Regions from separate parts of the Kosakonia beeri genome, predicted to be linked through region 2. Evidence: riboswitches for the same ligand, from Rfam matches in the RefSeq annotation. Region 2 holds a riboswitch; the other holds the start of a gene.
What was found. A riboswitch is a leader RNA that binds a small molecule or an ion and turns the genes downstream of it on or off. The one in region 2 is predicted to bind thiamine pyrophosphate.
Positions count from the first base shown of each region.

Region 1: it holds a riboswitch for thiamine pyrophosphate, as region 2 does, so the genes downstream of both, thiM (hydroxyethylthiazole kinase) here and thiB (thiamine ABC transporter substrate binding subunit) in region 2, are expected to answer to the same signal.

Region 1 covers NZ_CM135106.1:1,699,083-1,703,602, reverse strand. Annotated here, with positions in the region: gene thiD (bifunctional hydroxymethylpyrimidine kinase/phosphomethylpyrimidine kinase) at 1-710, opposite strand, end outside; gene thiM (hydroxyethylthiazole kinase) at 707-1,489, opposite strand; TPP riboswitch at 1,524-1,619, opposite strand; gene ACUY4S_RS08160 (zinc-binding alcohol dehydrogenase family protein) at 1,928-2,941, shown strand; gene ACUY4S_RS08155 (RcnB family protein) at 3,141-3,470, shown strand; gene ACUY4S_RS08150 (GNAT family N-acetyltransferase) at 3,484-3,909, shown strand; gene apbC (iron-sulfur cluster carrier protein ApbC) at 3,979-4,520, opposite strand, start outside.
Region 2 covers NZ_CM135106.1:4,104,502-4,109,021, reverse strand. Annotated here, with positions in the region: gene thiQ (thiamine ABC transporter ATP-binding protein ThiQ) at 1-262, opposite strand, end outside; gene thiP (thiamine/thiamine pyrophosphate ABC transporter permease ThiP) at 246-1,856, opposite strand; gene thiB (thiamine ABC transporter substrate binding subunit) at 1,832-2,815, opposite strand; TPP riboswitch at 2,846-2,946, opposite strand; gene sgrR (HTH-type transcriptional regulator SgrR) at 2,983-4,520, opposite strand, start outside.

The DNA of each region.
Region 1 (4,520 bases), 2.4 Mb from region 2:
TTCGCCTCGGCGACAGTGGCCGCCCAGTTGGCATGACGCGGGCGTAACGCCGCCAGTGCAGCCGAGAGCGTGCATCCTGTGCCGTGGGTATTTTTCGTCATCACGCGCGGGGTGGTAAAACGCTGCGCGCCATCACGGGTGAATAACCAGTCCGGGCTTTCGGCGTCGTTAAGGTGGCCCCCTTTCATCAACACCGCTTCACAGCCCAACGCCAATAACGCTTCGCCCTGCGCATGCATCTCCTGTTCGCTACCTGCAAGCGGCGCCTCCAACAGCGCTGCCGCCTCCGGCAAATTAGGCGTAATAAGCGAAACTTGCGGCAGTAAATGCTGCCGCAGCGCCGACACCGCCGATGGCGACAACAGCGGATCGCCGCTCTTGGCAAGCATCACCGTATCCAGCACAACATGACGCACTTGATAGTGCCGCAGCCGCTCTGCCACCGCTTCGACGATGTCCGTCTCTGCCAGCATGCCGATTTTAGTGCTATCAATGCGCACATCGCTCAGCACGGCGTCGAGTTGCGCTGCCACAAAATCCGGTTCGATACGATAAACCGATTGCACGCCACGGGTGTTTTGCGCCACCAGCGCGGTGATCACCGAGCAGCCATACGCCCCCAGTGCAGAAAAGGTTTTTAAATCAGCCTGAATTCCCGCGCCACCGCTGGGATCGGTGCCAGCGATAGTCAGTGCGTTAATACGTTTCATGCATCTGCCCCTGCTGAATGCAGCGCATCAAGGAAGGCCGCCACAAAACTGCCGGGTCCTTCGCTGCGGGCCACCGCCTGGCTCCCGGCTTGCGACATCAACGCGCAGGCCGCGGCGACATTCGCCAGCCGATCGCCAGCAAGCGCGCAGCTGGCCGCCACAACAGCCGACAATGCGCAGCCAGTGCCCACTACTCGCGTCATGATCGCATCGCCACCGGTGACCATCAGGGTGCGTTGCCCGTCAGTGATGTAATCCACTTCGCCACTCACCGCAACGACAGCGCCCGTCTGCCTTGCCAGTGTTTGCGCTGCGGGTAACGCTGCGCTGGCGGTGTCCGTGGTATCGACGCCGCGCCCGCCGCTGCTCATTCCGGCAAGGGCAAGAATTTCCGAGGCATTCCCGCGGATCGCCGCAGGGTGCAAAGTAAGGAGTTGTGCGCAGAAAGAGGTTCGGTAAGTAAGCGCGCCGACGGCAACAGGATCTAACGTCCACGGCGTATCTGCTGCCTGCGCGCTGTCGATGGCCGCGCGCATTGCTTCGGCACGATCACGAGTAAGGGTACCGACGTTAATCAACAACGCATCGGCAATGGCTGCAAACTGCTGTGCCTCTTCGGGTTCAATCACCATCGCGGGCGACGCGCCCAAAGCCAGCAGCACATTGGCTGTAAAAGTCTGAACCACGTCATTGGTCATACAGTGCACTAGGGGAGAACGGCGGCGGAATTGCTGTAACACATGCGCGGTCTGCGCACGATCAAGCAGGTCAGGTTGCATAAATTCGCTCCTGCCCGGCGTGAAGAAGGGATGCCGGGCAGGCATCTGACTTCCCTACGCTGGCATTATCCAGATCAGGTGGTACGGGTATTTCTCAGCCTTCATACGAAGGGCACCCCGAGTCAAAGGGACAGTGCGTCCCGGTCAGCAGAGTAAGGGAATGTGCAGGCGAATACAAGGGAGCCCAAAAAGAGGCGATGGCAGATAATCTGGCGTTGATAAATATCCGCTGATGGCCCCCTGTCGCTCAAGGATCGAGCGCAGTGGCGAAGCAATGGATGTTCGGTGGCCTGCCATTCCCGGCTACGGCTGCGCTACAGGCTGTGGCGATTTTCACTGCTTAAGGATAAGTGCTGCTCCTTTTTACGGGTTTTTCATCATGACGGCGTTGTCTACCCTTACCGGCACTGAGATAAATAACGCATTAACGGAGTATTTATGAAAGCAATCGCCATTACCCACGCTGCCCCAAACGGTAACAACCTGGCCTTCCTGAACGATATCCAACTGCCGCAGCCGCAGGCCAGCGGCCATGACCTGCTGGTAGAAGTGAAAGCCATCTCGGTTAACCCGGTCGATACTAAAGTGCGCGCCGGTTTCAATGCCGAAACGCCTCGCGTGCTGGGCTGGGACGCCGTCGGCGTGGTGAAAGAGGTGGGAGAAGCTGTCACGCTTTTTCGACCGGGCGATGAAGTGTGGTATGCCGGGGCATTAACGCGGCCAGGCAGTAACAGCGAATTTCAACTAGTGGATGAGCGGATTACAGCGCTGAAACCCAAAACGCTGGATAACGCCTCTGCCGCGGCCCTGCCGTTAACCGCTATCACCGCCTGGGAGATGTTGTTTGACCGGCTTGGCATTCGCGAAAACGGCAACGAAGGGGATGTACTGCTGATCGTTGGCGCGGCAGGCGGCGTCGGCTCAATCATTACCCAACTGGCGCGCAAATTGACGCGCATGACGGTGATTGGAACCGCTTCACGCCCCGCCAGCCAGCAATGGGTTCTGGAGCGCGGTGCTCATCATGTGATTGATCACAGCAAGCCACTGACCGAAGAGCTGGCACGGATTGGCATAAAAGAGGTGACGCATGTCGCCAGCCTTACCAACACGCAGGACCATTATCAGCAATTGATTAATGCCCTGAAACCGCAAGGCAAGCTGGCGCTCATTGATGATCCCGACAGTCTTGATGCACTGCCGCTGAAGGCAAAAAGTGTGTCCCTGCACTGGGAGTTTATGTTTACCCGGTCGATGTTTACCACGGACGATATGATTGCCCAGCACCGATTACTGACACGCGTCGCCGCGTTGATTGACGAAGGTGTATTACAAACGACGCTCGGGGAACACTTTGGTGCCATCAATGCGACTAATCTGCGTAAAGCCCATGCCCTGCTCGAAAGCCAGCGTGCAGTCGGTAAAATCGTGCTGGAAGGCTTTACGGACTGACGGGATGCCAGGATTATTCCCAAAGGTTACAAGCGGATAGCGGAAATTGCTGTTCGCTTTTCCTGCTTTCTCCTGGGTTTGCTTACACTTTTTACCAAAGCGTTATTTTTTCGTTGTTGCTCCCCCGTAAGTTAACGGCAATGATGGCATGCTAATTTATGCAACCGCGTGAAATGGATAAGAACAACCTGGAGAGAGTATGCGTAAAACAAAAATGATGCTTCTGGGCGCGCTGTTGGCAACCGCAACTTCTGCCTTTGCCGAATCGCAGACCACACCGGCTAGTGGGCCGCAATCCTACGAGGTGAAGGAGTTCGTGGCCGATTTCACCAAGTTTAACATCGGTGATACGGTGCCGGAGATGTACCGCAGTCAGGAGTACAATATTAAACAGTGGCAGTTACGCAACCTGCCAGCACCAGATGCGGGTAGCCACTGGACCTATATGGGCGGCAACTATGTGCTGATCACCGATACCGACGGCAAAATTCTTAAAGCCTATAATGGTGATATCTTCTATCACCGCTAAGTAAGGGGCTGGTTTGATTATTCGCCGCTGGCAAGAAAGTGACAGGCCGTTTTTACGTACTCTTTATCTGCGTGCCCGCAAAAGCGGCTGGACGTGGCTCGATGGCAGTGACTGGCAGCTGGAAGATTTCGATGCCGCTGTGCTGGGCGAAACGGTGTGGGTCGCCGAAGAGGAAGGGCACCGTCTTGGGTTCGCCTCGGTCTACGAGAACGACAACTTCCTGCATAACTTGTTTATTGACCCGGATGCACAGGGCAAGGGCGTTGGCAGTGCATTACTCAGGCATGTGCAATCGACCTTTACCCATACCGGATCGCTGAAATGCCTGTTGCTGAATAAAAAAGCGCTGGCGTTTTATCAACGCCACGGCTGGCATATCGAAGCGCAGGGTGCCTCGCCACAAGGGGATTATTTGCTGCTGCACTATGTGCTGAAGTGATGATGCTGAAGTGATGAATGGCAGTAAAACGATGACAGCCGGGCGGCATAAACCGCCCGGCTGTCTGTTTTACACTGCGCGGAAGGCGATGTCGCCGGGGATCACCTCTCCCTGCCAGTAAAGCTGCGCCGCAACGCGCCCGGCGAGCTGGCGGTAAATAGCCGTGAACTCGCTATCCGGGCGGCTCACGACAGTCGGCGTACCGTTATCCAGATCTTCACGCAACGTAATATGCAGCGGCAACTGGCCTAACAGTTGCGTATGGTACTGCTGCGCCAGTTTTTCCGCACCGCCAGTACCGAAAATTGGCTCATGATGACCGCAGTTGCTGCAAATATGCATGCTCATGTTTTCCACAATGCCCAGCACCGGAACTTCCACTTTCTCGAACATGACGATGCCTTTTTTCGCATCGATAAGCGCGATATCTTGCGGCGTGGTCACCACCAGCGCACCGGTTACCGGAATATTCTGCGCCAGCGTCAGCTGAATATCACCGGTGCCTGGCGGCATATCCAGCACCAGATAATCCAGGTCCGGCCACAGCGACTCCTGCAACAGTTGCAGCAGCGCCTTGCTGGCCATTGGGCCGCGCCAGACCATCGCGTTGT
Region 2 (4,520 bases):
CGGTGAGGTGGGTAAACAGGTTGTTTTCCTGAAACAGCATTGAGACCGGGCGCTGAGATGGGGGCGTCCGTGTATGGTCTGTTCCTGCTATCAGCAGCGTGCCGCTTGCTGGGGTGAGGAAGCCGGCAATCAGGTTCAGGAGTGTGCTTTTGCCTGCCCCGCTGGGGCCGAGAACAGCAATCTGCTCTCCGCGTTGAACCGAGAGAGAGAAACGCATTGGCAGGTGCTGATAAAGCCAGGTGACATCAGTCAGTCTTAGCATGGCGGCCCGGAAGTTTGTCTATCAATGTGAATAATAAAAAGCACAGCAGCAGCAGGATCAATGCGGTAACAGCCCCGTCCTGGCTGCGATAAGAGCCGATTTGTTGATACAAATAAAACGGCAATGTGCGGAAATCGTCATTGCCAAAGAGCGCCACAATACCAAAATCCCCGATTGAAAGAACGCAGGCAAAGGCCAGCGCCTGCGCCAGCGGGCGTTTCAGGGCGCGTAATTCCACTACCCGCAACCGCTGCCAGCCCTGCATGCCCAGCGACTGGCACAGCAAATTGTAGCGTTCAGCCACGTCGCGCATCGGGTTTTCCAGTACTTTCAAAGCATAAGGGATGGCCATCAATGCATTGGTGAAGATGACGATGCCATCGGCGGAAGCAGGCAAACCCACACTGTCGTTCAGTAACAGGAAGAAACCGGTAGCCAGCACAATGCCTGGCATTGCCAGAATCAGCATGCCGCTCAGCTCCAGCGCCTGACCGGCCAGATTTTGCTGGCGGGCGCGTAGTTCACGGCTACTCCACAGCAGCATCATTGTGAGTACCACACACAGCAACCCGGCGGCCAGCGCAATGCGCAGTGAGGTGCCAATGGCCTGCCATAGAATAGGTTCTGCCAGAACTTTCAGCATGCTCATATTGATCCCGTCAACGATCACCGCCAGCAAGGGCGGCAGCAGCAGCAGCAGTGCCAGGCCAATCAGTATGCTGTCGGCAATTCTGCTGAACAGACGGTCCTGCGGATTGCGCCAGCCCTGAATCTGATGGCTACCCACGGCTATCGCTTTGCTCAACCGTTGGCTCAGCAATACCAATGCAAGGCAGCACACCATCTGGATCAGCGCCAGCATGGCAGCACGTGCGGGATCGAAATCGAAGCTTAGCGCCTGGTAGATAGCCAGTTCAATGGTAGTGGCTTGCGGCCCGCCGCCAAGCGACAGGACGGTAGCGAAACTGGCGAAACAGAGCATAAAAATCAGCGCCGCGACAGGGAGGAGCTGGCGACGTAGCCACGGCCACTCAACAAAGCGAAAGAATGACCAGCCGTTCATGCCCAGCTGCGCTGCCAGCTGGCGCTGCTCGCCGGGGATCAGCTCCAGCGATTGCAAAAATAAACGCGACGCCATTGGCAGGTTAAAAAAGACATGGGCCAGCAAAATACCCTGTAATCCATAGGGCGAAAATGTCCACTCGTGTCCTGAGAGTTGCCAGAGGCTGGCCAGCCACCCCTGGCGCCCATAAACACTAAGAATGCCAAATACTGCGACCAGCACCGGCAGGATAAGCGTCATTGCGCACAGGCGTAACAGTGCGAGACGGCCAGGGAAGCGGCGTCTGTAGAGGGCGCGGGCAAGAAAAATGGCCGGAACCACGGAGAGCAGGGCGGAGAGAAATGCCTGCCAGAAAGAGAACCGCACCACGTGCCACAAGTAGCTGTCCTGCCAGAACGCCGACAACGCGGTGGTGGGGGCGTTTTGCCATAGTGCCAGGAAAGCGGCCAGCGCCACCGCCACCATCACAATGGCGGCGGTGAGGCCAGGTATCAGCCAGCCGGCAATCAGCGGCTGACGGCGCGTTGCCATGCGCTAATCCAGCCCGCGCGCTGTGCGGCAACATCTTGCGGGCTATATTCGAGTGACGTCTGCGGTTTTGTCAGCGTCTCAAAACCGGCAGGCAGAGTGACATCGCTGACAGGGTACATCCAGTTGCCAGTCGGGATAGCATTCTGGAAAGCGGGGGAAACCATAAATTTCAGGAACTTCTCCGCAAGTTCCGGCTGTTTACTGGCGGCAGTGCGGGCGGCCACTTCCACTTGCAAATAGTGCCCTTCGCTGAAATTGGCCGCCGCGTAGTGATCTTTTTTCTCTTCGATCAGATGGTAAGCCGGTGAGGTGGTGTAGCTTAGCACCAGATCGCTCTCGCCTTTCAGGAACAGCCCATAAGCTTCGCTCCAGCCTTTGGTGACGGTCACCGTTTTTGCTGCCAGTTTTTGCCAGGCTTCCGGGGCTTTGTCGCCATAGACTTTTTGCATCCACAGCAGCAGACCCAGGCCTGGCGTACTGGTGCGCGGATCTTCATAGATGACACGCCATTTTTGGTCGCTCTCTACCAGTTCTTTCAGGCTTTTCGGCGGGTTTTTCAGCTTGTTTTTATCGTAGACAAAGGCGAACCAGCCATAGTCGAACGGAACGAACGTCTCGTTTTTCCAGCCGCCGGGAATGCTGACGGCATCGGTGGGGACGCCGCTTTTGGCGAACAGGTTAGTCTGCGTTGCGGCTTCAAGCAGGTTGTTATCCAGTCCCAGTACCACGTCTGCTTTACTTTTTTTCCCTTCCATACGCAGACGATTAAGCAGTGAGACGCCATCTTCCAGCGCGACGAATTTCAGTTCGCAGTCACAGTCGGCTTCAAAGGCTTTTTTCACCGCAGGGCCCGGGCCCCAGTCGGCGGAAAACGAGTCGTAGGTGTAAACGGTCAATACAGGTTTGGCAAAAGCAGGCGCTGCAATCAGCAGCAGGAATGGCAGACATTTTTTTAACACTTTGCACCTCAATATGGGTGGCAAAGGATTTTGAGTCATAGCCTCAAATCCCTTCGCCGGCGTTATCCGGATCAGGTTCGACGGGTATTTTCTCAGCACACGCTCTTTGCGCAGCACCCCGTTGAGAACGCCGCTATTGTAATGATTTGGTAAACAATGGGAAAGCGTTATGGGTCCGGTGGCGCGAACCAGGCAGATTTAAAGTCAAACCAGCCCAGTGTGTTCATACGCAGCCCGCGCATGGAACGTTGCCCCTGAATCATCAGCCAGTGGTGAATAAGCGGCACCATCGCTTTGCTGGCAAGCAACTCTTGCGACCAGAGGGCGAGGTTCATGTCGCCGGTACGCCATTGTGCGGCATCGGCTTGCCAGTCGCGCATAATACAGTGCTGCAGCAGGGGGACTTCATACAGGTTGGCGAACACGGAAAAATCCAGCGGTAACGTAAAGTTGGCGCTGTTAAGCCAGATATCGCTCACGGCTTCACCCCGATACCACTCCTCGTACTCCACTTCCTGTACGATCAGTTTTACCCCATGTTCTGCTAATAAGGTGCTCATGGTGCGGGAGAGTGCTTCGTGCTCGTTATGTTCACGGTAGAACGTGAGCGTCAGGGTTTCCAGACCGGCAGGTTTTTCGCCGCTGCCGGGGCGGGCATGGTGCCAGCGTGGCAGCAGACCATACGCCGGGAACCAGTAGCGCTGATATTGCTCATTGGCATGCCAGAGCAGGTTAGTGGGTGAGAGCACCTGGCTGACCCATTCTCTGACCGCCGGGTTAGCGCCACGGCTGGAGCGGGCGTCGAACAGCAGATAATAGCATCCCTCTTCGAGACGGCTCTCAACGGCTTTTTCGCCGTCGGTTGGCCCTTCGAGCGTCAGGCCGCTGGTCGGTTCATCGGCGAGATCCGGCAACACCCACACGTTAACTTCGTCGATCAGAGCGCGAAAACCGAAGTAATCATCAAAGGCATGGATTTTAAGCTGATTATGGGTATTGCGGGTGACCGCATAGGGGCCGGTGCCAATCGGCTGGCTGGCAAAGTTGGCCATCGTATTCCACTCGCGAGGCAAAATCATTGCCGGAATGTAACCCATCAACCATGGCAGCCAGCGATCCGGTTGTGTCAGGTGAATATCCAGCGTCCATGGGGTTGGCGAGAGGATCTCGCTGATATGCGAATAAAGCGGTAACGCCGTTGCACGTTGCAGGGAAGCGATAACATCGCTCATTTCCAGTTCGCGGCCATGATGGAAATGAATGCCAGGGCGTAAATAAAAACGCCAGTGTAACGGGGAAATCGCCTTCCAGTGGTGGGCAATATCCGCTTCCAATTCCCCATTTTCCTCATTTATTCGCGTTAGCGCGCTAAAAATTTGCCGTGCCATATGGTTTTCGGAACGCCGGAGCGCGGTGCCTGGTAGCAGGTTACGCAGCGGGCGATAATAGAGCACGCGCAGGATATGCCGACCGCTGCGAAAGCTTCTGCCCAAATGCGAAACCAGCATTTGTCGCACAGCGCTTTTGTCACCGACCAGTTGAACCAGTTGATCGATACGATCCTGCTCCAGCAGATCTTCAGCGCGCTGCTGCTGGAGCGCAAGCCCGGTATAAAGGAAGGTCAGGCGCGAGCGTTTCCCGCGCCCAGCTTCAGCGTCCCATGTTAGCCAGCCGCGTTGCTGCATGGTGTTCAGGAGCGTGCGCA